DNA from 3 places in the Paenibacillus provencensis genome. Region 1 is predicted to be linked to each of the others. Evidence: predicted binding sites of a transcription regulator. Region 1 holds the regulator's gene; each other region holds the start of a gene.
What was found. Region 1 encodes Rex, which represses fermentation and respiration genes when NADH is low (regulators of the CRP and FNR family bind a similar motif). Its sites were predicted from a motif close to TTGTGAAATATTTCACAA; they were not measured.

Region 1 (10,009 bases):
CTTTGGAATTCGCAGTAGAAATACGGCGAGGCTCTCCAGAACGAATCTTGTTCAGCTCCTCGTCAAGCTCTACACCCAGATAAGTCAATTGCTCCAGAACTCTTTGACGAAGGATTACAGAGTTCTCTCCAACCCCTGCTGTGAAGACAATAACATCTACTCCATTCATTGCCGCAGCATAGGAACCGATGTATTTGCGGAGACGATATTCATACATGTTGAATGCAAGTGTAGAATTCGGATCTCCGTTCTCCATACCCTCTGTAATTTCACGCATGTCACTGCTGATTCCAGAGATGGCAAGCAGTCCGCTATGCTTGTTAAGCATCGAATTCACTTCGTTCAGCGTCAAATCCTCTTTGTTCATAACATATGGAACTATCGCAGGGTCAAGATCTCCACTGCGCGTACCCATCATAAGCCCTTCCAATGGGGTCATTCCCATTGATGTATCGACAGACACGCCATTTTGAACTGCTGTAAGACTTCCCCCGTTACCTACATGGCAGGTAATGATCTTCATGTCTTCGATCGGACGCTCCAAGAATTCTGCAGCGATTTGGCTAACATAGTAATGGGACGTACCATGTGCTCCGTAACGACGAACCTTGTACTTGTTATACAGTACACGTGGAATCGCATATAGATACGCAGATTCTGGCATGGTTTGATGGAATGCTGTATCAAATACGACCACTTGCGGTACACCAGGCATATTAGATTCAGCGGCATTGATACCCATGATCGCAGCCGGATTGTGAAGCGGTGCCAGATCAATCAATTGACGGATTTTAGCTTTGACTTCATCTGTTACGAGGGCAGACTCATTAAAGAATTCGCCGCCATGTACAACACGATGTCCAACAGCTTGAATCTCTTCAATTGAAGACAATACTCCATGCTCAGCATGTACGAGCTTGTCCAATACTTTGCGGATCGCTGTCGTATGTTCAAGAATCTCGCTTACTTCGGTCACTTCTTCTTTGCCTGTCGGCTTATGTGTAAGGATGGAAGAATCCATACCGATCCGCTCAACCAAACCTTTTGCAAGAACAGACTCGTCAGTCATGTCATACACTTGATACTTCAGGGAAGAACTTCCCGCATTAATAACTAGTACTTTCATATCCGGTCACCATCCTTGTCGTACTTGAAGAAGCCTTCGCCCGTCTTAACACCCAGTTGCCCAGCGCGAACCATTTTCTTAAGTATAGTGGAAGGTCTGTATTTCAGTTCACCAAATTCACGGAACATGCTGTCAAGGGCTGCATGAACGGAATCGAGGCCAAAGCGGTCAGCCATTTCAAATGGACCGTGTTGGAATTTGTATCCAATCCGAACTGCTTGATCGATATCCTCAGCCGATGCCACTCCTTCTTCAAGCAGATGAAGAGCTTCATTGATATGAAGGCAAATAAGGCGGGAAGTAACAAATCCAGGGGACTCATAAACCATGACGCCTTTCTTCTCCAATACTTCCTCAGCAAAATTCTTCGTGAATTCAAACGTATTATCTGATGTTTTAAGACCACGGATGATTTCAACAACGTCAATACTCGATACCGGATAAATCCAGTGCAAGCCGATTACGCGTTCAGGATGATTTGTAGCACTCGCAAGCTCAGTCAAGCTCAGCGTAGAAGTATTACTTGTCAGAATAATATCTTCTGACACAATCTCCTCAAGTTGTTTGAACAATTTGACCTTCGCTTCCAGATCCTCAGTAATGGTCTCTATAATCAAATCACAAGCAGACAGATCACTAAGATTCGCTCTATGAATTCTAGATAAGATCAATTTCTTCTCTGCTTGGGTAATCGCCCACTTCTCCAGCTTTTTATCTAACCCTGTCTCGATCATTCCGATGGAATAATCAAGCTTATTCGGGGAAAGCTCTACCAGCAGAACGTCGAGGCCTTTAGCTGCCAGCATTTCGGCAATACTTTGACCCATCGTACCTCCGCCGATAACTCCTATCTTTTTAAACAACATGGTTACTGCTCCATCCCTTCCTGGTCTCTTCTAAGTAGTGTGTATCCTTCTTTGTCGAAAAATACATTTTTATGACCCAACATATAATAATATCTTAGCATGAATCAAAAGTAAAAAAAAATAACCAGCATAAATAATTTATGCTGGCAAAAGTGCATTTTTCTTAAATAATTCACGGAATTGACCACCGGACAATACTTCCTCCTTCATGAGGATGTCCAGTGACTTATCAAAAATGTTAGCATGCTCATGCAGCAGCTCTTTTGTACGGGCAAACAGCTCATTCAAAATGTAGTTATTCTCTCGCATCAATTCTTCTTGGGATACCATGTCGAGGTTAACAATCCCGAGCGAAGTCAGTCCAGAGCTGATCATGGTTTTGACAATATCAAGCGATTGTTCAAAATCATTTCTGGAGCCGGTACTGCGCCCTCCATAATAGATCTCTTCCGCAGCTGCACCACCAAGTGCAATCATAATCTGAGCTTCAAGAAATTCCTTAGTATATAAATACTGCTCTTCCTGCGGATTATGTCGAACATAACCCAGAGCCTGCCCTCGCGGACTGAGTGCTACCTGGCCCACGCTGTTCGGTCGAACCGTTTCTGCTGCAATCGCATGTCCCAGTTCATGAATGGCAACCCGCTTCTTCTCATCTTCATTTGACTCACGATCTGTCTTCTCACCCATCATAACCTTATCAATTGCCATGGATAAGTTTCTCTGCGTAATAAACTCTAGACTATCCCGCATCGCATATATTGCGGCCTCGTTCATTAAGCTCTCGAGCTGGGCGCCGGAGAAACCGTATGATTCCTCTGCAATTTTGTCAAGGCTTACATCCTCGGCAAGCGGTTTATTTTTGGCATGAAGCTCCAGAATATGCTTACGCCCTTTCTTGTCCGGCAGCTCCACTTGGATATGCCGGTCAAAACGACCCGGACGAAGAAGCGCACTGTCGAGCATTTCCTTACGGTTTGTCGCCGCGATGATCAGAATCCTTGGTGCATCTGAATTGTATATACCGTCCATCTCTGTAAGAAGCTGGTTCAGTGTCTGGTCATACTCGCGCTGCTGACCGCCTTCTCTTTTGCCGCCGATGACATCGATCTCATCAATAAAAATAATCGCATTTTCTTTATTTTCCTTGGCAGCTCGTGTTCTGGCATCTTTGAATAATTCACGGATACGTCCTGCCCCAACACCGACATACATTTCAACAAATTCACTGCCGGCAGCAGCTATAAATACGGAATTCGTGTAATGTGCAGCCGCCTTCGCCATTAATGTCTTCCCTGTACCCGGAGGGCCTGTCAGCAAAATACCCTTCAGTGGGCGAATGCCAAACTTCTGAATTTCATCGTGCCTTACCAAAAAATCCAGCGCTTCACGAAGCTCCTGCTTGGCGCTGTCCTGTCCTCCAATTTCCTCGAAGGTGAGCTTGGAAGGTCCCGCCTTTTTGCGCTTCTTCTCACTGCTAGCACCTACGGCTAGTCCACCGCGTGTCTGCATCAGGAAGACTACACCGCCTGCGAGCAGGGCAATGAGCAGTACTGGAATGATATTAACTCCTATAAAGACTAGAAACAGAAGTACGACCGGAACAACCCCGATTAAAATCTCCTTTAACCAATTAGGCATTAGGCCACACTCCCATCGTAGCCGGCTGTCTCGGCAGAATAATATACTTGCTTGCTTCTCCATCTGACAAGCTTACATATACGTTCTCATTATCAATATCGTAGTCAACCTGAATGCTGCCTTCACTCATTTCCTTCAGCTTCTCAGGAATTTGCGTATACTGTCTAGTCTCCATTGCTTCGGCGACGGTAAATAAAGCACTGGACCAGAAATCATCAAGCGTTTCCGTCGAATGATCCTTAACCTCCAGCTTCATCGTTCTCCCGTTCAGAAGTTCCTTGCCATCTGTGCGGATATAATCAACAAGACCTCTTATATTGGTATTCGGTTCGAGATCGAGATTCAAAGTAACCTGATTCTGTTTAATATCTAATTGAACATCATTTACGCCGTCATACTCGGCAACCAACTTTTCAATTGGCTTCTCAAGAGCCACCTGACGGTACACAAACCATCCTCCAAACAGCAGCGTAGCCGTAACCATAACTGTAATTGCTATCCGAATAGGACGTAATTTCAAGTGACAACCTCCTCATCTATTTTGCCCACTCTATTACAATCAAAATGGGTATAGATATAGCATACCATATACAGCCGTCCAAATCTAAACTATGAATTATTTTTCAAAGTTTCCAATCCAAATAACCCCGAAATGGCCAAAGACGACCACTTCAGGGTATATTTTATGTGCTTTATTCTGTGACCGGCAGTTGAAATCCGTCATCTAGTTCAGTTCCATCACTAAAACGATAAAAACGATAGTAGTAACGATTATTCTCTTTATAAAACAACTGCCAGACGTATGTCTCATCATAAACTGCGGGCTGAAGTCTGACGATTTCGATACCAGGCAGCTGGGAGCTGATCTTGGACCGCATTTCTTCCTCAGATGTTCCTTCTTCGATCTTCTCACTGTGTACACTATTTTCATCTATCACTGGCTTCTTGTCCATACCGTACCGTACCCACACCATAATGGGTTCATTGTCAGCATTTATACCTTCGATTGTCCAATAAATGGCATCCTCAGACCAAACCGATTTTTGTGTCTTGGTTACCGTAACCAGATCTTCTTTTTCCTTGGCAATGGCTATTGCAGCTTCCTCTTCTACCCATGTATCCTTCATTACATATTCATAAAATAGATAAATGCCTAACAGCACGAGTAAGAAAGCCACAATGCTGATGAGTATCCACTTTCTTTTTTTTCTCAAGGCTGAGCTCCCTTCTTGCCCCTATCTCATTCAGCGGGACGTCAGTCCTTCGAAAGCAGCTTGTGCTTCGTGTTTAATCCGTTCTTCATCCATCGTGAGCATCTCACCGTTCTTAACTAACTGCTTGCCATCCACCCAGACATGCTGAACATCCTTGCTGCTCGCAGAATAGATTACATGTGATATCAAATCGGTATAAGGCAGGAAATGGGCCTGATCCAGATCAATTGCAATAAAGTCGGCTTTTTTGCCTGTTGCCAGCACTCCCGTATCCTTGACGTAGATGGACTGTGCACCATATTCTGTTCCCATACGAAGCGCTTCTGTAGCAGGCACTGCCGTCGGATCGCCGCTGACTCCTTTGTGTATTAATGCAGCTAGGCGCATCTCCTCAAACATATCCAGATTATTATTGCTTGCCGCACCGTCTGTAGCAAGGGAGACGACCACCCCGGCTTTCAACAGCTCAGGTACTCTCGCAACGCCGCTTGCCAGCTTCAGATTGCTTCCAGGATTATGGGCAACCGCCACATTGTACTTGGCAAGCACCTCTATTTCTTCATCCGTTAAATGTACGGCATGAGCCACGAGAGAAGGTCTGGAGAAGAAGCCGAGTTTCTCTAGATGAGCTACGGGACGCAGCCCATACTCTCTTACATTCTGTTCTACTTCAGCGGCCGTTTCGGACATGTGAGTATGGAGGGGTAAGTCCAGCGCATGCGCCGCTTCTACGAACTTCTCAATAAACTGTGGTCCGCATGTATATGGCGAATGCGGTGACAGCATCGTCGTGATGCGTCCGTCAGCCTGATTATGCCATTCCCGGGCAAAGGTCGTTGCTTCCTTCAGCTTGAATTCGCGCAGCTCATCTGAACCGAAACCGATTGCTCCCCGCATGAGACTTGCGCGAATGCCAGACTCCTCTACCACTTTTGCCACCTGATTCATCTGATCATACATATCTAGGAAGGCTGTAGTGCCCCCTTTGAGCATTTCCAGCACAGATAGCGATGTTCCCCAGTACACATCCTCAGCTGTAAACTTTTCCTCCATCGGCCACATTTTTTCTTGAAGCCAGACTTGAAGAGCAAGATCGTCTCCATAACCTCGGAGAAGGGACATGGCCGCATGACCATGCGTGTTAATAAGGCCAGGAATAAACAGCTGATGCTTGCCATCGTGAACCGGGAGCCCTTCTGCTCCTTCGGGCAAATCTTCACCTATATAAGAAATGCGGTCACCATCAATCAGCATATAGCCGCTGACAATTCGCCATTCAGGATCGCTTACCGCAAATTTACCATTCTTGATGAGCCACTTATGACTTGACATCCTCTTCCTCCTCTTTTCCTGCTTCATTCTCCAGATAATAAGCCAGACTAAGCAGATCCGTAGTGAAATCCGCTGTATGAATCCGGATATGAGCAGGCGCCTTAATAATAATCGGGGCAAAATTAAGGATGGCTTCGACTCCCGCCTCAACCAGGTAATCCGCCACACGCTGTGCTTCCGAATCCGGAACCGTTATAATGCCGATTCTAATGTTCAGATCATTGACTGTCTTGACCAGCTCTTCCATCGGTTGAACAGTTAGCGTATTTATCTTGGTGCCAATCTTTGAGGGCTGAGAATCAAACACGGCGACAATCTTCATATTGTCTTTTACGTATCGGTTATAGTTCGACAAGGCATGTCCGAGGTTACCGGCACCAACAAGTGCTACATTGATCTGTTGATCCAGCTTCAATATTTGTCTGATCTTATCAATGAGATAAGCCACATCATAGCCGATGCCCTTGCGTCCAAAATCCCCGAAATAAGCAAGGTCCTTACGGATTTGCGCCGGATTTAAATCAAGTCTGAGACCAAGCTCCTGTGACGATACCGTGGTTACTTCTCTTTTATACAGCTCTTGTAAATAACGCAGATATACGGGCAGTCTTCTTACGACAGCCTCTGAAATTTTCTCCGACTTCAATTATAATTCCCCCTCACACCTGCAAGCAGTTTCCGTGCTTTCTATTACTTCTCTTCATATGTCACATGTTCCTCTAACCACTCGCTTATACGCGGAACCATCTTGTCCGTTGTCATATGTTCCATTTTAGGACCTGGCAGGGAATATAAAAAATACTTGCCATAATATGATTCAATCACTCTTGTATCATACACGATAACGATGCCTCGATCCTTTGCGGTCCGCACCAGTCTTCCAAAACCTTGCTTAAACCTTATAACCGCCTGTGGTACCGAGAGCTTCATAAATGGATTCTTCTTCTCCTGCTGGAGCAGCTCACTCTTTGCTTCCACGACCGGATGATTAGGCGGCTGGAAAGGCAAACGCACAATGGCCAGACAGGATAAGGCTTCACCAGGAATATCGACACCTTCCCAGAAGCTGCTCGTTCCAAGCAGCACAGAAGCTTTGGCCTCCTGGAATCTTCTCGTCAGCTTTGTCCTGCTCCCACTGTCCACTCCTTGTCCAAATACGGAAATATCACTTGAAGCAAGGGCTTCCTTCAGCGGCTCATGTACTTGTCTCAGCATCTTGTAAGAGGTAAACAGGACGAGCATTCTGCCCTTAGTAGCCTGTGCAGCCTCTGACAAAGACTTGACGAGCATACTGACAAAGTGATCATCACCTACACTACCCTTCACACTCGGGAAATCACGTGGAACCACAAGAAGTGCTTGTTCCCGGTAATTAAAAGGAGAAGGCAGCTGTGAAGTAAGTAATCTCTGCTGCTCCTGCGCCTCGGTTAGTCCAAGCTGATCTATCATAAACTGGAACGATTTATCTACCGATAAAGTAGCAGAGGTTAGAATAACGCTTCGTTTCTTGTCAAAGAACATTTCCTTCAGCTGAGGACTTACATCTACTGGTACTGCATACAGCTGAAGCGACTTACTCTTGAATTGTCCGCTAGCCTCAAGCCAGTATACGGTGCCTGCATCATCTAGGCGCATGAAATGTCTTAATTGGTCTTTGAATCCAGCCAGATCCTTAACAAGCCCGGTAACGTCGGTTATTAGGCTGTCCGCCGTATAATCATCGAGTTCTTCTCTTACTTCACCAAGGACCTTATCTGCCTTCCGAACCAAATCAGAAACGGTCACATAGAACTGATTCTCAACCGCTGCGAGCCTATCCCACTTCTTGGGTTTGCTCTGCGGCTTCAGTCTTAATGTGAACTGTCCTGCTTCGCCAGGGGCAGCATCACTTCGTTCTGGCAGTAAGCTAAACAGCATCTCACTGAGCTGATCCCAGGTTTCCTTCGCTTCAAGAGCTGATGGAAACAGCTGATCAATTGCAGAGGTCCACTCGACCATCTGCTCATGGCTGGACTGCGCTATTTTTTGACGCAGAGCAGGGAATTGACCGTTCCGACTATCCTTGAACAATCGGGTAAGGGCATGAACCACCGTGAAATATTTCATATGCATTCCAAGATGCTTACCGGCGACCTCCTCGAATTGATGGGCCTCATCTATAACGAGATGCTCATAGGCGGGGAGCAATTGATGACTCGCCTTGACGTCCGTGAACAGCTTGGAGTGATTGGTAATGACCACATCAGCAATTCCTGCCTCATGTCTTGCACGATGGTAGAAGCATTTCTTAAACCAAGGGCAGCTTCGCCCCAGGCAGGAATCGGAATCGCTTTGGACAGTCTCCCAAAAATCACCGCCGCGATGACTCAGATTGAGCTCCTCATCATCTCCGGTTTCTGTTTGCGTGAGCCATACAAGCATCTGCGCAGCAGTAAATACGTCTTCCTTCGGAGTTACAAATTCCTTGTTGTTCAGCTTCTGTTCAAATTTGCGCAGACACAGGTAATGCCCTCTGCCTTTAAAGACAGCTGCTTTGAACGGAAAAGGAACCACCTCCGTAAGAAGCGGGATATCCCGCTCACGAAGCTGCTCCTGAAGATTGATCGTATGTGTGCTAACTGTTACCTTCGTCTCCTGCCTGACGCTATGATAAATTGAAGGCAGCAAATAACCGAGTGACTTACCGGTGCCTGTCCCGGCTTCAATCAGTAAATGCTTATCCTCGTCCATCGCTTTCGTCACTTCTGTGAACATCAAATTCTGGGATTCGCGTTCCTCATAATGAGGCAGCGTCTGTTTCAGACGGAGCTGAACCTCATCCATATATTCTTGAAAGGTCAATTTTTCTAATGGATTGGGTTCATGCTCATTCCTAGGCGGAGCAATCTGTGACCAATCGTCAATCTTGAGAGCGAGCTGTCTATAGTAAGTCTGATTGTCCAGATCGTGAATAGGCTCCATTTCTTTCTCTGCAAGAATCCCATCAAAAAACCAGCCCAGATCACTATCCTCTGCAGCAAACAGATCAGTAAGCCGCTGTAATGTGATCAAAGGCAGGCTCTTTAGCTCCTCAAGACTCTTTAAGAAAATATGCGCTGTAGCAAGAGCATCACTATCCGCCTGATGAGGACGGTCATGAGTAAATCCGAATTCGCTTGCTACATATCCCAGCTGATATGAGGATAAAGAGGGAAAGCAAATTTTCAGTAAATCCATGGTGTCCAAAATCCGGCCTGTAAATGGCAGGTAACCACATCGGTCAAGCGCATTCTGTAAAAAATGAAAATCAAAGCTTACATTATGTCCTACAAGTACCACATCATCCAGCAATGGAACGAGCTCCATCATCGTTTCTTCAAGCACAGGAGCATCCTTTACGTCCTCGTCTGTAATTCCCGTCAAACCCGTAATAAAAGGTGGAATGGAAGCGCCGGGATTTACATAAGAGCTGAACGTTTCTTTAATAGTAAAATCATGATCTATGATGGCAAGTCCAACTTGGATGATTTCACCAAGTGACTGAGTACCTGTTGTTTCAAAATCAAGCACAGCAAATTTCATGATGAGTAAACGTTCCCTTCTACAGTCTCTTTAGTAGCATAGCAAAAAAAAAGACTTTTGAACATGAAACAGACAAAAAGGCGATGTCTTATCAGGACATCGCCTTTTGCGATTGCGCTGTTTCAGCAGGTACTTAGGAGAGGGCAAGCAGCTGTGTTCCATACTGCAGCACAGCATTTTTGGAGCGGCATGCTTCCAGATTGTAGAGCGGCTCAGGCAAGGAAGGATCATGTTCCAAAGCAAGTGCAAAACAGGATTGGGCCTGCTTG
Region 2 (10,009 bases), on a different contig from region 1:
GATGTTTATGAAGGCAGGTGAGCCAAGGCTTCATTATGCCGAGTTCTATCGCAGACTAAGGCGTTTTACAGCCGAAGAGCTGAAGGAGAAGCATGAAACTGCACAGCTATCTTTTCTAAGACAAGGAATCACTTTTACGGTATACAACAATGAGATTGGTACCGAACGTGCGATGCCTTTTGATTTCATTCCCATCATCATTCCCCCTAGAGACTGGGAGCTGATTGAGAGGGGAATGATTCAGCGTACAGAAGCCCTCAACCTCTTTTTGGAGGATATCTACGGAGAACAGCACATGATTCGCGACCGGCTCATTCCCAAAGAGTTAATTATGAACAACCCCTACTATTACCATAAGCAAGTGAAGGGAATTGACATTCCACTGAACAACCATATCTTCCTCGCGGGTATTGATCTGATTCGTGATGATCAGGGGAAATATCATATTCTCGAGGATAATCTGCGGAATCCATCCGGCATGTCCTATGTGTATCAGAACCGCTACGTGATGCGTCAGGTTTACCCTGAATTTTTTGCGCGGCACTCGATTCACCCGCTTGAACATCAGCTTGTTCATCTATATAAAGCTCTGCTCGACCATACACCGCAGTCTTTCGGCTTCTCCTCCTCTCCCTGTGCGGTGCTTCTGACTCCAGGCATGTATAATTCGGCTTATTATGATCATGTGTTCTTAGCCCAGCAGATGGGTATTCCATTAGTAGAGGGAAGAGACCTTACGGTGTTGGATGATATCGTATATATGAAGACGATTCGCGGACTTCGAAGGGTTGATATTATATATCGCCGCATCGACGATGATTTTCTCGATCCGCTTCATTTTCGCAAGGATTCTGTCCTTGGTGTTTCGGGTCTGCTCTCCGCTTATCGCAAAGGCAATGTTGCCATATTAAACGGCATTGGAAACGGGATTGCCGATGACAAAGCAATCTATGCCTACGTCCCAGATATGATTCGTTATTATCTAAACGAAGACCCTATTCTGTCGAATGTTGAAACGTATCGTCTGACCGAACGCTCGGAGCGTGAGTGGGTGCTGGACCATCTGGAGGAGCTGGTCGTCAAGAACGTCGGTGCCTCCGGCGGCTATGATATGCTGATTGGTCCGCATGCTACAGGCGAAGAGATCGATAGGTTCAGGTTAAAAATTATGCAGCAGCCTCATCAGTATATCGCCCAGCCCACCATTCGATTGTCCAGAGCACCGTCCTTTCAGAACGAACGTTTTTATCCGTGTCATGTCGATTTACGCGTATTCGTCATTCGGGGCCGGAACACGCATGTGCTTCCCGGCGGACTCTCGCGAGTTGCCCTTAAGGAGGGATCGCTTATAGTCAATTCTTCGCAAGGCGGCGGGGGAAAGGATACATGGATTCTGAGGAGAGAGGGAGGAGAGGTGTAGATGCTGAGCAGGGTGGCGGATTGTTTATATTGGATGTCTCGTAATATTGAACGGGCAGAGAGCAACGCGCGTATACTGAATGTACAATTCATTCAGATGCTGGAAGCCTCAGAGGAAGAGATTCTTGCCAAGCATGACTGGGAGATGATCTTCGAAATCTGTGCCCGGACCGATCTGTTCCATGAAGCGATGCAAGAGCGGATGGGGTCCGATCAAGCATTTATACAACAGCTCGTATACGCAAGGACCAATGCTAATTCTGTCGTGAACTGTGTCCAATATGCAAGGGAGAATGCGAGAATGACGAGGACCCAGCTCCCGGACGACCTATGGGAGATCTGGAACGACGTTTATTTGGATATGAGCAGCATGAACAAAGGGGAAGATATCGATAGCAGAGATGTGAAGCGCTGCCTTGAGCGGACGAAGATTGCTTCCCTTACGGCCAGAGGAATTATCGAATCTTCGATGTCACGCGGACCTGCCTATCATATGATCAACATCGGCAAATGGCTCGAACAAGCAGAGAAGACAGCTCGAATTCTGGATGTGGTGAGCAGCTATATCTATGCAGATCCGGCCTGCAGAGGACAAGGAGAATCGTATTACTGGCGTCTTGCCCTGCAATTCGCAAATGGATATGAAGCATTTCTGAAGCGTCATCCACCGGCCATGGAACCGGGTGCGATTCTCGGCTTTCTCGTCGCGGATGATGCTTATCCCAAATCGATTCGTTACTGCATAAGCCAGGTGCGTGAGTCTGTTCAAATTCTGGAGTATGGCAGAGTATCTCATTATTCTTGGGAGATGTATGCTTCCCTCGATGATCTGCTGGGCATGCTGGATGAGGTCAGTATCACTGAACTGAGAGGACCGGAGCTGGACTTCTTCCTCAGCCAGTTTCAAGAGAAGTGCAGGGAGATCGGGCATGTGTTCTCGAAGACTTATTATTTAATAGATACAGGAGAGCGGCAGTTTCAATTACACTACGCAGGAGACTAGAGAAGTGATGAAATACAAAATTGTGCATACCAACACGTTTAAATATGACGATCCGGTGGATCAAAGCATGAATACGATCCGGCTTCGTCCGCTTGAGGATGAGTGTCAGCAGTTGATATCGTACCGCACAGATATCCATCCTCTGGCAGTGACGAAGGGGCATGAGGATGTGTGGGGAAATTATGTTGAAGAATTCTTCATCGCGGAACCTCATTCTTCTCTGGAAGTCATAACCACCTCCATTGTGACGGTGCAGCGGAGCCCTTTTTTACAAGAAATTCGGTATTCCCCTGACATGAAGGCGTTATTCGAGTCTCCATTATATAAAGAGCATTATGCTGCTTATCTGGCGGAGACGGCTTATACGAAGCTATATATGGAGCAGGTTCAAGCGGCTCAGAAGGAAGCAGGCAGCATGAAGGATCCGCTCAGCTATGCAATACAAGTTATGGAGTATCTGTACAGAAGCTTCACCTATGACAAAGACTTTACCAACGTAGAGACAACGGCAGAGGCTGCTTTTGAACACAAAAAAGGCGTTTGCCAGGATTTTTCCCATGTCATGCTGGGTATTCTGCGAGCTAGCGGCATTCCATCACGTTATGTGAGCGGCTATTTGTACGTAGGTGAGGATTCGGCGCTGAAGGGAGATGCTGCATCACATGCCTGGGTCGAGGTGATGGTGCCTGGCATAGGCTGGGCGGGTCTTGATCCGACGAATAATGTGGAGGCTCTATCTAATCATATAAGAGTAGGCACGGGCCGTGATTATGCAGATGTAAGTCCCTTGCAAGGGAAGTATCGGGGAGGCGAGTCCATACTGGATGTTCGTGTTTCTGTGCAGCGGCTGGATGCAGACGAACCGATTGAAGAGCTGCAGGGCTGAAGCGAGAAAGAATCGTTTCGTGAGGATGCATCACGGTTAATAAGAGGAGGATATGAAAGGTACAAATAGAGAATAGGTGATAACTTGATGAAATGTCATATTTGCGGTAAATCATTAAACGATGTATTGGAGCATGTTGAACATATATTGCATGAGTGCAGCCAGATCCAGGAGGATCAAACGTTGCAAGCGGATCATGAGCAGGAAGCGAGATATGATCGAGCTTAGGATAAATAAAATTAGAACCTGCCATGGGCAGGTTTTTTAATGGGCAGCGATGTTTTAATCGCTGTGATTGAGCTATACTATCCTTAAATTACCAGAATACCTGGGAGGCTTCCTCAATGTACAGTTGGTCCATTACGGATATCATGTCTTATTTCACGGAAGAGAATATTATCATGCTGCTCGAACGATTCCGTTCCTACGGACCGCTGCCCGGCATTCTAATCACATTCTTGAAATCCTTTATCCCACCGCTGCCAACCCTGCTGATCGTAGGAGCGAACGGCGTTGTTTATGGCTGGGCTGGATTCATCTACTCGTGGATTGGCCTGGTGGGAGGCAGCTTCCTGACTTTTCTGATCATTCGCAGAATTGCACTGACTTCCTACATCCAGCGCTGGACGCAGAAGCCCAAGGTTCAGAAGAGCTTGCGATGGATACGCCGTAATGCGTTCAGTTACGTATTCCTGCTCGGGATGTTCCCGATGGGACCGTTTGTACTGGTGAACATGGCGGCAGGGGCAGCTCAGATGCGTCCCGGATTATTCCTGCTCGCGGCAGGGGTCGGCAAAGGAATCATGATATTTTATGTGACCTATATCGGCACCAATCTGGAGGAGATTATCCAGCATCCCCTCATTCTGGTTGGCGTCGTGCTGTTTATCATTTTGACCATTGTGGCAAGCAAGAGAATAGAAGCTTATTACACTGAATCTTCTAATCGATAATAAGTGTGGAGCGGTCCGTTGATTCCGAATACGGGATCTTGATCAGGCAGAGGAACTTGCTTGATGTCCTGAAGAACCTTGGGCCGCTCTCCTGCTTCGCCTGTATAGGTATCATATTCGATTCCATCGGGATAACCGCCCACCACCTGAAAATCGCTGCTTGCTTCAATCTTCTTGTGGCCGGTGCCAGCAGGAAGAACGATGACATCTCCAGCAGAAGCAGTAACCATGATGCCTTTCTCCCCGCCGAGATGCAGCTTGACTGACCCGCTGATTACACCGAGGACCTCATGTGTATTGCTGTGATAATGATGATAGGGAAATACGCCGCCCGTCCAGGTATTCTGCCAATTGTGGCTGTTGAATATGGATTCCATCTCCTGTTCTCTGCCTCTTAGAACGCCAGGATATAATAGAACAGGTAAATTCGGGTGGTTTGGAATGATGCCATCATCCTCGAAGCGATAAGCCCGTGTCTTGAACTGTGTTTGTGCCATTTGAGATGTCCTCCTTCTATTTACTTGTTGAAGGCCTTATATTAAACAAGCCATGAACAAGGGATAACCTCTGATCATGGCTCGCAGCTGTGTCACATAACGTTACTGCAGCTTATTTTTGGCCTGTTCTATTAGAATTATGACTGCTTCAGATTATCCTCTGATCGAGGATTCCAGTTCTCGGCTTGAGGCTCCACGTCCTCATGCTTTTTCATTTTGTCTACTTGCTCCTTGGAGTCTTTCTCCTTGTCCGCTTGATTGCGTACCTCTTCGCTTGATGGTTGTTTCATCGTGAATGCCTCCTTATTCGAATTGGATATAGTTATTACATACCCGGTTTGTAGAAAGGCAAACATGATGCTGAACAGGGCTTTACTAGGCTTGAGGGATAAATTAATATATTAGGAATTACATATGGAAAAATATAACTAAAGAGGATACAATAGCGGAGATACTTAACTGTGGAGGTACGTTATGAAACTCGCAGAAGCACTTATATTACGTTCGGATATACAAAGAAAGATACAACAATTAAGATTTCGTCTGGAAAGTGTCGTTAGAGTACAGGAGGGGGAGGATCCAGCAGAAGACCCTGCTGAGTTGTTCGCTGAGCTGGAGGATTGCTTGACTCAATATACGAAGCTGATTCAGGATATCAATCGCACCAATGCGAAGACTATGCTCGAACCGGGTCTTAGTATTGCGGATGCACTTGCTCTTCGGGAGACTTCTGTGAAGCATCGGGATGTGCTCTATGATGTTATCAGGCAAGCTACCATTCGTCTTGAGCGGACGAGCAGATCCGAGATCAAGTTCGTTACCACCGTTGACAACAAGAAGCTGCAGAAGCAGGTTGACGAGCTCGCGAAGGCTCACCGCGTGCTCGATACGAAGATCCAGGAGAAGAACTGGACGACGGATCTAATCACTGCGCCTTAATTACGAATTTAGAATAGTAGATCAAGATCTCGGTTAGTTGGTAGCCTGCCTGAAGAAAGCGAGCATTAGCCTACCAAGACAGGCAAGGTCTTGGAACCCATTCGAATATTAAAATCGTCGAGAGCCGGGGACTCCATTTATCACAATTTATCCTCAGTACAACGTACATATCACATGTAACAAGTTAATGTTATGACCAAATGCTGATTTTTCAGGTACAGGCGAGGGTGGGCCAGGGGACATTACCGAGATTGCAAGACTGCGAATGCAAGAAGGCATTGCAGTCTTTTTTTATTGGGATTGAGAGGACTTTGCATGATAGGTAAATCCATTCATAACAAAGGTTGAAATGGATTCATGCAGTTAAAAATTAACAAGAGTGAGAATAAAACTTTATGGAAATTTTAAGTGTATACGTTGATACATATAGTAATCAGTACGCTCTTTGACACCGTATATAGTATCGAATAACGGAGACAGGCTATTCTTGGATTGATATGAGGCCTTTACTCGTCGTATTGACAAAAAAGGTGTATTTGTTACAATGTTCACAAGGTATTCACAATTGCCAAAATATTTATTTCATGTTCACGTGTAACAAGTGTAATATTAGGGTATAGGATCCGTTTTTATGACCTGTTCGGTAAGTTTGTTATTGCGATAGAATGATCATATTCATGTCAGCAATAGATCCATGGAATACATCACACTTCTACTGTAGAGCTGCCTGAGCCGCCCTTAGTGGCAACGGCTCTTTCTTTGTGTGAAAATTGTTACATTACAATTATGTACTTCCTTGATCGACTAGATTGCTTAGCAGAAATGTCAGGCGAGCGGGCTTATAACCCAAAGTAAAGGAGGACGTTCTCTTATGTCACAACCGACGCAACAAGAAGTACCTGCTACAGGTGCTCCTCAAGCACAAAATGATGTGCTCGATCAATTGATGAAGCCGGAGGTTCAGGAGTCTCTTACTGTTCTGGTTGAGAACTTGCCTAAACTGGCTGAAATGGTAACAGCAATGACTACAGCTTACGACTTTGCTCAAGGGCTGGCGAAGGACCAAGTATTCGTAAACGACATGAAAGTTGCCTTTGGCGAGTTTACTACTCCAGTAGTAGAAAAAGCAAAAGGTGTTGCTTCTGCAGCCATCGAAGCTGGCGATCGCGCTCAAGCGGAACAGTCTTCTGTTGGCTTGTTCGGCATGCTCAAAATGCTGAAAGACCCTAACGTACAACACACGCTTCGTTTTGCCCAAGCTTTCTTGAGCATTTTGAACGAACGTCAGCAAAACAAACAAGACTAAGATTTTTTCATACGAAAGTAAGAACGGAGGATGGATATGTCGAAGCAAATTTTGATCCTGGGCGGCGGCTACGGCGGATTGCTTAGCGCACTTGCAGCGCGTCAATACCTGTCTGCTGAAGAAGCAACGATTACGGTTGTGAACCGCTTCCCGACTCACCAAATCATTACAGAATTGCATCGTCTGGCTGCAGGTACGATTAAAGAGAAGGCTGTTGCTCTTCCACTTGAGAAGCTGCTTCGCGGTAAAGACGTGAATCTTAAAATTGATACGGTTGCCGAAATCAAGCCTGACGAGAACAAAGTCACAATGAAGAGCGGAACCATCTATAGCTATGACTACCTTGTTGTTGCATTGGGTAGTGAAACAGCATTCTTCGGTATTCCAGGACTTCAAGAGTACAGCTTTACGCTGAAATCGGTTGAAGAGGCGAACAATATTCGCGCTCACGTGGAAGCTCGTCTGGATGCATACAAGAAAACAGGCGAGAAAAAGGATGCTACCATCGTTATCGGCGGCGGCGGCTTGACAGGTATCGAGCTTGTTGGTGAGTATGCAGACGTGCTTACTGAAGTTTGTAAACAAAAAGGCATCAACCGCAGCGAAGTGGAGCTCTACAGCGTAGAAGCAGGTCCTTCGATCCTGGCAGGATTCCCGCCAGAGCTGGTTGAGCGCGCTCAAACAAGTCTTGAGAAACGCGGCGTGAAATTCATCGTTGGCGTAGCGATCACAGAAATGCAAGAGCATACGGTATTCCTGAAAGACGGCAGCTCCATCGAGACAAGCACTCTGATCTGGACTGGCGGCGTTCAAGGTAATAGTGTAGTCGCAAACTGCGGTATCGAAGTGAACCGCGGACGTGCAACTGTAAAAGAAACACTGCATTCCACATCCCATGAGAATGTGTTCATCGCTGGTGACAGCGCAGTTGTTATTCCGAGCGAAGGCGCTCGTCCTTACCCTCCAACAGCACAGCTTGCTTGGCAGATGGGTGAGACGATCGGACATAACCTGGCAGCTACCATCAAGGGCGGCGAGCTCGAAGTCTTCACTCCTGTCTTCTCCGGTACATTGGGAAGCCTTGGACGTAAAGACGCGATCGCAATGCTTGGAGGAAGCCAGACTCGTCTGAAAGGTCTTCCTGCAACACTCATGAAAGAAGCAAGTAACATCCGTTACCTGAAACATATCGAGGGTCTGTTCGCTCTGGCGTACTAAGTTCCTCATTTACAAGGCGTCCCTCAGGGGGCGCCTTTTTGCATATCATCATGTTGTAAGTACGGAACTGCATTACATCATTTCACGATTTTGCATAATCGGGGTCATGAATCAGCCTGTAGTGGACCAGCCGGACAGAGTTCTGTATATTCATCTTAGGTAAGAGGCCTTGATTGATTCATAGGTTACAAGGCGACTAGGGGATATAACGGATGCAATACGTCGTTCAGATTGGGTAAATAGATAGGACTACCTTTGTATAGCATAAGGGTATGCATAATTGAATCGAAGGGAGCTATTACATCATGAATGTACTCGTAATTGGAGCCAACGGCCAAATTGGAAGACATCTAGTATCTCAGCTGAAAGAGAACCCGGGACATACCGTTAGTGCTATGGTTCGTAAGCAGGAGCAGTTAGAGGCGCTCGATAAATCAGGTGTAGAGGCGGTGCTTGCCGATCTGGAAGGCACGGTAGAGGAGCTGGCTGAAGCCATGAAGGGAATTGATGCTGTTATCTTCACTGCCGGGTCAGGAGGAAACACAGGTGCAGACAAGACCTTGCTCATCGACCTGGATGGTGCGGTGAAGACGATGGAAGCGGCAGAGAAGGCGGGCATCTCTCGTTACATTATGGTGAGCGCCCTATATGCAGAAGACAGAACCAAGTGGCCTGACTCCATCAAGCCATACTATGTGGCCAAGCACTATGCAGATAAGTGGCTTGAGAGTTCATCCTTGAATTATACGATTATTCGTCCTGGAGGGCTTAAGAATGAGCCGGGCAATGGCAAAGTGACTTTAAATCCGGAGGCAGGAGAGAGCAGCATACCTCGGGAAGATGTAGCTGCTGTCATTATCGCCGCGCTGGATGCGGACAACACATACAGAAAGGCATTTCCGCTCGTATCCGGAACAGAACCCATTAACGAGGTGATTGAACAAATCTAGTCAATTTATTGTTGATTATATTCATATATGAATGAAGCGGGGGAGTCGTCATGAGTGCATCTATTCTCATTGTTGAGGATGAAGAAAAAATCGCTCGATTGCTTGAAATCGAGCTGGAATACGAGAATTATAAAGTGCATAAAACGACGAATGGCACAGAGGGGCTTACTGCATTTCAACAAGGGGGATATGATCTCGTTCTGCTCGATGTAATGCTGCCGGGACTCAGTGGAATTGAGGTGCTGCGCCGAATTCGCAGTCAGGATGAACATACGCCGGTTATTCTCTTGACAGCTAAGGGATCTGTGGAGGATAAGGTGTCCGGGCTTGATCTGGGGGCAACGGATTATATAACCAAACCGTTTCAGATTGAAGAATTACTTGCTCGTGTACGGGCTGCGCTGCGTCTGAGCAGTAAGATGCAGCCGCAAACGGCAGCAACTTCTAACTCCGGAGAGTGTGAGACGTGGCTCACGGCAGGTAATCTGCGTGTGAATGAAGCAACTAGAGAGGTCAAACGCGGGGATGGCTCTATTGAGCTCACTCCCCGCGAATTTGATCTGCTTGTCTATTTGCTGCGCAATCAGCGCCAAGTCTTAAACCGCGAGCAGATTCTTGAAGCCGTGTGGGGTTACGACTATTTGGGAGATACCAATGTAGTGGATGTCTATATTCGTTATGTCCGCAAGAAAGTGGATCACGGTCATGAAACAGGACTTATACATACAGTGCGCGGTGTCGGTTACGTGCTTAAGGCGGACGCATGAAGCTGAGAACGACGATTTACGTTTATACGTCCGTATTTTTTATGATACTTCTTCTGTTGATCAACGCATTT
Region 3 (10,009 bases), on a different contig from region 1:
AAGCGCGAGCATGAAGCCTAAGCTTCCGGCTGTCGAGGAAGGAATCCGAGATTTGATGCTGAGCCTTCAAGCGCGTGAAGGTATAAGTCAAATTTCTGTATTTCACTTTCCGGGAAAGCATGGGGGCGAGGAGGCTGTCATTGATATACCTTGGACTGAGGATGTTTATGCCCTGCGCTCGATGTTTAACAGACTCCAGATGAGGGGAGCAACCCCTACAGGACCCGCAATATTAAAGGTGATGGATTATTACCGTTATGGTACACTAAACGAACACGAGCTTATATCTTATGATCAAGGGACTAAAGAAGGGATGCTGGGTGACTATGCCGCTGGGTCCTGATTTTTCTCCTGGAACAGTGGTAACCGGCAAATGGAAACAGGGCAAGTATGTTATCCTGAGAACGCTGGGTAAGGGAGCAAACGGGATCGTTTATTTGGTTCAGCGTGAACCGGGTGGAGGCCGGTATGCGTTGAAGATGGGCTTTAATGGAGTAGACTTGCAGTCAGAAATTAATGTCCTGACATCGCTCGAAAGTCAATATTCTCAAGCTGGACGCAAGTCCGCTTCCTATCTTAAGGAAGTGGATGATTATCGAATCAATGGTACCGATATTCCTTTCTACGTGATGAAGTATGTTAGAGGCGAACCCATTCATCACTTTATTCGGAAGCATGGCTCGGACTGGATAACGATAACAGGTTTAAGGCTGCTGAAGAAGCTGGCCGAGCTGCATCGCATGGGCTTTATATTCTGTGATCTAAAGCCGCAAAATGTACTTGTCACCCGGTATGGGGAGGTTGAGCTCATTGATTACGGCGGAGTAAGTCCTGCCGGACGCAGTGCTAAACAGTTTACAGAATGGTACGATAGGGGATACTGGAACGCGGGAAGCCGCGTGGCTGATCCTGGATATGACGTATTCTCCTTTGCTCTCCTGTTGATTCATCTCTTGGAGGGGGATGAACTACAGCGGCTTGCCGGAGAAAGTCTTCCCCAGTTAAGGGGAATGGGTCCATTGTCTGCATTGATTCTGCGAAGCGAGAGGCTCTCTCCATATAAAGGCTGGCTTGGACAAGCAGTACAAGGAAAATTTGAAAATGCGGAAATGGCATTTCTGCATTGGAAGAAGCATGTGTATGGACCAGTTAAACGGCAAAGTGAGTCCAGATCTGAGCCCGCTCCTAGGTGGTTAATTCCATCGTTTGCATTATCTGCTCTAATCATGGCTGGAGCTATTATGTTCCTGCTCCGCTGATGTGTTTTAGGGGTACATAGGCTAACCTTGATTTATAGAAAGAAGGAGCAGCATGGAAGGACGCAGCAAGCTGAGCAATACGGCACTTCGGGTGCTGGAAACGGCAGAGACTTTTGATTTATGGCAGCCGGGTTACCGGATCGTGGTCGCAGTATCCGGAGGAGCGGATTCTGTGGCTCTTTTACATATTCTGCATCAAATTTCGAAATATCACACACCGCTTACACTAATCTGTGCTCATGTTCATCATGGATTTCGGGCAGAGTCTGATCAGGAGGCGGAGATGGTGAGGGAATTCGCCGAGTCTCTATTGATTCCGTTCGAGATGACAAGGGTAAATATACCCCAGTATGTCCAAGACAGCGGAAGGAACGCACAGGATGCTTCGCGAGAGAAGCGGTATGAATTTCTCCATCAGATAGCTGCCAAATACAATGCGGATAGTATTGCTCTGGCTCATCATGCGGATGATCAGGCGGAGACAGTTCTGCTTCATTTGCTGAGGGGGAGTGGTCCTTCGGGACTCACCGGAATAAAAATTAAACGTTTTGAAAAAAACGTGGAACTTATTCGTCCTTGTTTGCGTATTAACAAGACGGACTTGGTTCATCAATGTGAACAATATGATCTGCCCTATGTTATTGACAGCAGCAATATGAGCACGAAGTACAGAAGAAATGCGATTAGACTGGATGTACTTCCTTATTTGGGGCAATATAATGATCAGCTTACGGAGTCACTTAATCGCTTGGCTGAGGTCATGAGTGTTGAAGATGATTATATGAATACCATCTCCCGGCAGACGTATTCCGAAATGGTTCGAAATTCAGAGGGCAACCTAACCTTTAAAGTGACTGATTTTAAGAAGCTACATGTCGCTTTACAACGGAGGTTGATTAAATTAATATTAAATTATCTGCCTTCGAACGATGATTTTGTTGATTTTTCGAGGATTGAAACCATTCGCAGAGGTGCGGTTCAGCATGAGCCCACCACGTGGAGCCACGATATTGGCCAAGGAATTGTTTGCATTCGGGAATATGATAATATCATTTTTTCTTCCCAGAGGTCTTCTGTATTAGAGCATTATAGTTACCAGTTGGATTTCTTGGATGGAGACACTCAATTGGATCTTACTGAAATCGGCACAAGACTTCATTTATCCTGTCTGGGTAATCGATCCAGGCCGGTTTCTGCTAGTGAAGCGCTGTTTGATGCGAATACATTCATATGGCCGCTTACGATTCGTTCGCGATTGCCTGGAGATACCATGAAAGTGATGGGATTAAACGGAAGCAAAAAGGTTAAAGATATTTTTATAGATGCCAAAATTCCTCCGTCCCTGCGTTCTCGTATTCCCGTAATATGCGATGGTGCCGGAAACATCATCTGGATTCCGGGCGTACGTCGCTCGATTCATTTCCCGGTAAGTGAAGATTCCACGTCCATCATTCGAATGCTGGTGGAGGAACTTTAGTGGGCCCGAGTGACAGTAATGGTGCAGGTATGACTTTCATAGTATAACTTAGGAGGTTCGCGACGTTGCAGAACGATATTCAAGAAGTATTGATTAGTGAAGAAGAGCTTCAGAACAAGATTAAGGAATTGGGAGAAATCCTGAGCAAGGAATATGCAGATCGCAATCCTTTAGTCATTTGTGTACTTAAAGGCGCGTTTATATTTATGGCTGATTTGGTGAAGAGCATAACCGTTCCAGTTGAGATGGACTTTATGGCCGTTTCGAGCTACGGTGCTTCTACCAAGTCGTCAGGTGTTGTCAAAATTATTAAAGATCTTGACGCTAGCGTTGAGAACCGTGACGTCCTCATTGTGGAGGACATCATTGACAGCGGTCTTACACTTACCCATCTAATTGATCTTCTGCAGCGCAGAGGAGCCAAGTCAACCACGGTGGTAACCTTGTTTGATAAACCTTCAGGCCGGAAAGTCGATCTGGAGGCTGACTACACAGGCTTCGTGCTGCCTGATGCATTTGTAGTCGGATACGGTTTGGATTATGCAGAGAAATACCGGAACCTACCCTTTATCGGGATTTTGAAACCGGAAATTTACACTAGCTGATATCCCAGCCATTGAGTAAGGATGACGTTCCTCCCTTTGTTGAGAAGGGCAGAATGGCTATGTTAAAATAATTTAAGTGTCTTGAGAGGAGGTAGGGGATGAATCGGTTCATCCGGAATTCTGGCTTTTATTTAATTTTATTTTTAGTAGTGGTCGGCATCTACCAAGTCATTAATGGTGGAAATGAAGCGGCTGATACCCCTAAATACAATCAGTTTCGGCAGGAGTTATCCACTAACAACGTAGAGAATCTGAGCCTCCAATTTGACGGTTACACATATCGTGTAACAGGTCAATACAAAGAAGTAGCTGAAGGCGAACCAAAGAATTTCATTACGTATATCCCTTACACTGAGACTGCTGTACAGGAAGTCGTTGAGGCCAGCGAGACCAATGGCTTTGAACTAGCGCAACAACCGATGGAAGGTGACAGCATCTGGCTGACACTGCTAACATCGTTTATACCTCTTATTTTGATGTTTGTTCTGTTCTTCTTCCTGTTCAATCAGGCGCAGGGCGGCGGCGGTAAAGTGATGAACTTTGGCAAGAGCCGTGCACGTCTGTATAACGAAGAGAAGAAGAAAGTTACTTTTGAGGATGTCGCAGGAGCTGACGAAGAGAAGCAGGAGCTTGTCGAAGTCGTTGAGTTCTTGAAGGATCCTCGTAAATTTGCGGCGGTTGGCGCAAGAATTCCAAAAGGGGTTCTGCTTAACGGGCCTCCGGGAACAGGTAAAACGCTTCTTGCTCGTGCGGTAGCAGGAGAAGCAGGTGTACCGTTCTTCAGTATTTCGGGTTCTGACTTCGTCGAAATGTTCGTCGGTGTCGGTGCATCCCGTGTACGTGACTTGTTTGAGAATGCGAAGAAGAATGCACCATGTATCATCTTCATTGATGAAATCGATGCGGTAGGTCGACAGCGCGGCGCCGGACTCGGCGGCGGTCATGATGAGCGTGAGCAAACGCTCAACCAGTTGCTCGTCGAAATGGACGGCTTTGGTGCAAATGAAGGTATTATCATTATTGCAGCGACGAACCGTCAAGATATTCTTGACCCTGCCCTTCTCCGCCCAGGACGTTTTGACCGTCAAATTACGGTAGATCGTCCGGACGTCAAAGGCCGTGAAGCGGTTCTGAAAGTACATGCGCGCAACAAACCACTTACAAAAGACGTTAAGATGGATGTTATTGCGAAGCGTACTACCGGATTTACAGGTGCAGACCTGGAGAATCTGCTGAACGAAGCAGCGCTACTTGCTGCAAGACGTAATCGCAAAGACATTTCCATGCGTGAAATGGATGAAGCGATTGACCGTGTAATTGTCGGTACAGAGAAGAAGAGCCGTGTAGTCAGTGATCGCGAGAAGCGTATTGTCGCTTATCACGAAGCGGGTCATACGATTGTCGGATATTTCTTGGAGAATGCCGATATGGTTCATAAAGTAACGATTGTCCCACGTGGACGTGCAGGCGGATATGTTATTATGATGCCTAAAGAAGATCGTATGCTTGCTACGAAGCCGGAGCTCCTTGACCGTATCACAGGTTTGCTCGGCGGACGTGCTGCCGAAGAAATCTTTATCGGTGAAATCGGAACTGGTGCATATAGTGACTTCCAACAAGCGACAGGCATTGTACGCAGCATGGTTATGGAATACGGTATGAGTGAGAAGCTCGGACCTCTTCAATTTGGCAACTCTCAGGGACAAGTCTTCCTGGGACGCGATTTTGGACATGAGCCAAACTATAGTGATGCGATTGCCCATGAAATTGACCAAGAGATGAGACGTATGATTACAGAATGCTATGAGCAAGCAAAAGAACTGCTTAGCAAGCATTCTAAAGAAGTACACCTGATTGCTGAAACGCTTCTGGAGAGAGAAACCCTTGATCTTGAAGATATTAAGCAGTTGATTGAGAAAGGTGCCATTACAGACAAAGGTACTGATTCGTCCGGAGGTTCTTCGGAGAACGGCGAGCCTGTAATCGACAATGTCGGTGATGTGCGTGTCCGTATTCAAGGCAAAGAGAACAACGGATCCCAGGCTGGTGATATTTCCAATGATGGTCCTAGTCAGACAGAGCCTGACACAACACCATCCAACCCAGAGTCTGGTGATGCAAATTCACCGGATAATAACAAGCCAACAACGTAATGAACAAGTCATAAAAGAGATTAAACCGGAGAACGCAGGAGCGTTCTTCGGTTTTTTTGATTTAACATAGACCATGACCCTTAATTTGCGACAATTTTGTGAATTGACACATAGAGGAACCTTATGTAAATTAGGTGTAAACCTGAATCAACTTTATAGCTCGTTCAATGAGAATGAAATTGATCCACCTATGGTATTCGTATGTCGTACTTTGTGAATCAAATAACAAGCGATGACATCACAAAGGTGAAAGCGGTTTTTTATCTATTGCTTATATAAGGGAGAGGGTCTTCAAGTGGAAGCATTAGCATTAGAGCGTAAGGCAGAAATGAATCGTGAACTGAAAAAACGTATTGAGGTGTTAAAGAAAGAGCGCAACGCAATTATTTTGGCACACTATTATCAGCGTGATGAAATTCAAGAGGTAGCTGACTTTCGGGGCGATTCATTCCTGCTTGCTCAGAAGGCAGCTCAGACCGATGCCGATGTTATTGTGTTCTGCGGTGTTCACTTTATGGGAGAGAGCGCGAAGATTCTGGCACCTAACAAGAAAGTCATTATTCCAGATGAAAGAGCCGGCTGTCCCATGGCTGACATGGTGAATGTGGATGGACTGCGCAAGCTGAAAGCACAGCATCCGAATGCGAAGGTGGTTACATATATAAACTCCTCAGCCGAGATCAAGGCAGAGACCGATATATGCTGTACTTCCTCCAATGCGGTTAAGGTCATTCAATCCTTGGATGCAGAAGAAATTATATGGGTTCCCGATAAAAATTTGGGCCATTATGTACAGCAGCATACAGACAAGAAGATGATCATCTGGGAAGGATATTGCAACACTCATGACATGCTGACCGTAAAAGACGTCGTTGAAATGCGCGCCAAATATCCAAATGCAGAGTTTGTTGTTCATCCAGAGTGCCGTCCAGAAGTCGTTGAGATGGGTGATTTTGTTGGAAGTACGACAGCTATTTTGGAATATTGCAGAGACTCTGCTTGCAAAGAATTTATTGTAGGCACGGAAGATGGAACAGGGTACCAGCTTCGAGTGGATAGTCCGGACAAGGAATTCCACTTTGCAACGAAGTTCTTGGTCTGCCCGAATATGAAGGTGAATAATCTCAAGAAGCTGGTCAAGGCGCTTGAAACGATGAAGCCTGAGATTTATGTGCCGCAGGATGTAGCCGATCGTGCCCGTTTATCCCTTGAGCGTATGTTGCAGGTGAAATAATTCACTATGTTTTCAGCAGTCTACTTTTTATGAAGAGACGGGAGATAGCAAACGATGATTCCTTCTTACTTGGTTAATTTCGATTTGAATGATCTGCCTCAAATCGAAACTGATATTCTGATTATAGGCTCAGGCATTGCCGGACTTTATACAGCGATTGAGGCAAGCAGAGACCACCAGGTTCTCATGATTACCAAAAAATCACTCCTTGAGAGCAATACGAGATATGCGCAAGGGGGCATTGCAGCCGTGACGGCTGAGGACGATTCACCCGTGTATCATATGCAAGATACATTAACGGCAGGAGCGGGATTGTGTCGCAGCGAAGCGGTGGAGGTACTTGTCAGTGAAGGACCGGACCGAGTTCAGGAGCTCATCCAGCTGGGCACGGCTTTTGATATCGAGAACGGCGAGCTTGCTTTGACACAGGAGGGTGCTCACAGCCATCGCCGGATATTGCATGCCAATGGAGATGCAACAGGATATGAAATCGTAAGAGCGCTGGCCAAAGAAGCGGCAGAGCATCCGTCAATCAGCGTATGGGATGAGCATTTTGTAATCGATCTAATTACAGCAGATGGAGAGTGTATCGGCGCTCTTGTCCAGGCTCTGAATGGACAGCGTACTTTTGTGAAAGCAGATGCCGTTGTTCTCTGTTCCGGTGGAGCAGGGCAGTTGTATCGATATACAACCAACCCCGAGGTAGCTACTGCAGATGGAGTAGCCATGGCCTACCGGGCAGGAGCCGAGATTCGGGACATGGAGTTTATCCAGTTCCATCCGACTTCATTATGTTATCCAGAGGCGCCTAGATTCCTGATCTCGGAGGCAGTTCGAGGAGAAGGAGCTGTTCTGCGGAATATACACGGAAATCGGTTCATGGAGCGATATCACCCTCAGCTGGAGCTTGCACCGAGAGATGTGGTTGCTCGTGCAATCGTAAGTGAAATGGAAGACACTCATGCGACACATGTCTATCTTGATATTACACATGAGACGCCAGAACTCATTAAGCGCCGTTTTCCAACGATATATGAGAACTGCATGAGCTATGGCCTTGATATGACAAAAGACTGGATTCCGGTGGCACCAGCAGCCCATTATATGATGGGCGGTGTAAAGACGGATCTGCACGGAGAGAGCAGTATTCCTCGACTATTCGCATGCGGCGAAGTATCCTCGACTGGGGTTCATGGAGCTAATCGGCTGGCGAGCAACTCCTTGTCAGAGGCTATTGTATTTGGCAAACGCATTGTCGATAGAATCAGACAACTGCCTGACACGGAGCAGCATGCCTTCGGACTTCGTGTTCAGCGTGAGCTTATCACTGGTGCTTACGATTCCGTGCATGTACGAAGACTGGCTCTGCAGAAGGTCATGGTTAGACAAGTAGGACTGCGCCGAACCGAATCGGGATTGCTAAAGGGTAAGATTCTGCTTGAGCAGGAATGTTCTATTTTTAATACAAAGCTTGATAAGCAAGAAGAATACGAATTCGCAAATTTGCTGACCTGTGCACTGCTGGTTACAGAGGGCGCCCTATACCGAAAAGAAAGCAGGGGAGCCCATTACCGCGAGGATCATCCTGTGAGAAATGATCATCATTGGCAAAAGCATACGGTTCAGCAGCGGGATCGGGAGATTGTGGAGGAAGTAAGTCATGCTTAATGGATATAATGAAGTATTGAAGGAATCAATTAAAGGCTGGCTGCAGGAGGATGTGGGAGCAGGTGACGTTACTTCCTTGACGACCATCCCGCCAGGACATAAGTCCAAAGCTGTAATTCACGCCAAGGATGAAGGTATCATTGCAGGAATGACAGTCGCTGAGCTCGTATTTCAGATCGTAGATCCAGAGCTCGCGTTTACCGCATATGTCCAGGATGGTGATGCGGTAACCAAGGGAACAATACTAGCAGAAGTGGAAGGAAGCACACACCGTCTTCTGACCGGAGAACGGCTTGCTCTGAATTTGCTGCAAAGAATGTCCGGAATTGCGACAAGAACACGCTCCTATGTGGATGCCCTGGAAGGCCTTAGCACAAGGCTGGTCGATACGCGGAAAACAACACCAGGTCATCGTTTACTTGAGAAGTATGCTGTTCGCGTCGGAGGCGGTCATAATCACCGGTTTGGACTATATGATGCGGTCATGATCAAAGATAATCACATCAAAGGAGCAGGCGGGATTACAGAGGCTGTTCAGCGTGCCAGGGCAGCTATACCTCATACAATGACGGTCGAGGTCGAAGTCGAGTCGCTTGAACAGTTAGATGAAGCCTTGGAAGCAGGGGCTGACATCATAATGCTGGACAATATGGACCTCATTATGATGCGCGAAGCAACTCAGCGTATCCACAGCCGGTCACCTCATGTTAAAATAGAAGCTTCGGGCAATGTTTCGCTTGCTACCATTCGTGGTATTGCTGAGACGGGAGTGGATATTATTTCAGTCGGCAGACTAACCTACTCTTTCGAAAGCCTTGATATCAGTTTAGATTTAAATGAAAAGAAAGGAGGATAATCCTCTTTGATTCTTGTTGTAGATGTAGGAAACAGCAATATCGTACTCGGTATTTATAAGAAGAAGGAGCTCCTTCACCATTTTCGCATTAGTACTTCCAGGCAGTCTACGGTAGACGAGTATGGTGTTATGATCCATAACTTATTTCAGATGTCAGGTATATCTGCTTCCAAAATAGAAGGCGTGATTATCTCTTCTGTTGTTCCACCGCTCGTGAATGTGCTGGAGGAGATGTGCATCAAATATGTTGGTAAAAAACCGCTGCTGGTAGGACCGGGAATCAAAACGGGTCTGAATCTCCGTTATGAGAACCCGCGCGAGGTCGGTGCAGATCGTATCGTAAACGCGGTAGCGGCAATAGATCGTTATCAATGTCCGTTGGTTGTTGTCGATTTCGGTACAGCCACTACATTTGATTGTATTGATGCAGAGGGCAACTACTTGGGAGGAGCCATTGTTCCGGGAATTGGAATCTCCACAGAAGCGCTCTATCAGCGTGCATCCAAGCTGCCTCGAATTGAACTGGAGAAGCCTAAAAAAGTAATCGGACGCAATACAGTTCACGCGATGCAGGCCGGAATCATATTCGGATATGCCGGACAAGTGGATGGAATCGTTGATCGAATCAAGGACGAGATGAAGGCTGCACCCAAAGTAATCGCAACCGGCGGATTGGCAGAGCTGATCGCAAGCGAAACCAGAACGATTGAAGAGGTAAATCCCATGCTCACTCTGGAAGGGCTTCGAATTATATATG

Region 2: ACFQ3J_RS17025 (DUF1641 domain-containing protein) is a predicted target of Rex. The motif match lies at 6,459-6,476, and genes of this name have one in related genera.
Region 3: nadA (quinolinate synthase NadA) is a predicted target of Rex. The motif match lies at 5,706-5,723, and genes of this name have one in related genera.

The regions. Positions count from the first base shown of each region.
Region 1 is NZ_JBHTKX010000001.1:567,674-577,682, reverse strand. Features, by position in the region: gene ACFQ3J_RS02910 (acetate/propionate family kinase) at 1-1,126, opposite strand, end outside; gene ACFQ3J_RS02905 (3-hydroxyacyl-CoA dehydrogenase family protein) at 1,123-1,992, opposite strand; gene ACFQ3J_RS02900 (AAA family ATPase) at 2,131-3,633, opposite strand; gene ACFQ3J_RS02895 (hypothetical protein) at 3,626-4,153, opposite strand; gene ACFQ3J_RS02890 (cell wall elongation regulator TseB-like domain-containing protein) at 4,326-4,847, opposite strand; gene ACFQ3J_RS02885 (amidohydrolase) at 4,878-6,179, opposite strand; gene ACFQ3J_RS02880 (redox-sensing transcriptional repressor Rex) at 6,166-6,825, opposite strand; gene dinG (ATP-dependent DNA helicase DinG) at 6,870-9,740, opposite strand; gene ACFQ3J_RS02870 (hypothetical protein) at 9,874-10,009, opposite strand, start outside.
Region 2 is NZ_JBHTKX010000002.1:178,408-188,416, forward strand. Features, by position in the region: gene ACFQ3J_RS16985 (circularly permuted type 2 ATP-grasp protein) at 1-1,420, shown strand, start outside; gene ACFQ3J_RS16990 (alpha-E domain-containing protein) at 1,421-2,422, shown strand; gene ACFQ3J_RS16995 (transglutaminase family protein) at 2,430-3,308, shown strand; gene ACFQ3J_RS17000 (hypothetical protein) at 3,396-3,536, shown strand; gene ACFQ3J_RS17005 (TVP38/TMEM64 family protein) at 3,653-4,261, shown strand; gene ACFQ3J_RS17010 (cupin domain-containing protein) at 4,237-4,758, opposite strand; gene ACFQ3J_RS17015 (hypothetical protein) at 4,896-5,048, opposite strand; gene ACFQ3J_RS17020 (DIP1984 family protein) at 5,233-5,697, shown strand; gene ACFQ3J_RS17025 (DUF1641 domain-containing protein) at 6,569-7,003, shown strand; gene ACFQ3J_RS17030 (NAD(P)/FAD-dependent oxidoreductase) at 7,040-8,221, shown strand; gene ACFQ3J_RS17035 (SDR family oxidoreductase) at 8,527-9,171, shown strand; gene ACFQ3J_RS17040 (response regulator transcription factor) at 9,222-9,938, shown strand; gene ACFQ3J_RS17045 (sensor histidine kinase) at 9,935-10,009, shown strand, end outside.
Region 3 is NZ_JBHTKX010000011.1:40,918-50,926, forward strand. Features, by position in the region: gene ACFQ3J_RS25840 (VWA domain-containing protein) at 1-343, shown strand, start outside; gene ACFQ3J_RS25845 (serine/threonine protein kinase) at 321-1,259, shown strand; gene tilS (tRNA lysidine(34) synthetase TilS) at 1,312-2,736, shown strand; gene hpt (hypoxanthine phosphoribosyltransferase) at 2,802-3,341, shown strand; gene ftsH (ATP-dependent zinc metalloprotease FtsH) at 3,440-5,494, shown strand; gene nadA (quinolinate synthase NadA) at 5,790-6,728, shown strand; gene nadB (L-aspartate oxidase) at 6,783-8,396, shown strand; gene nadC (carboxylating nicotinate-nucleotide diphosphorylase) at 8,389-9,252, shown strand; gene ACFQ3J_RS25880 (type III pantothenate kinase) at 9,259-10,009, shown strand, end outside.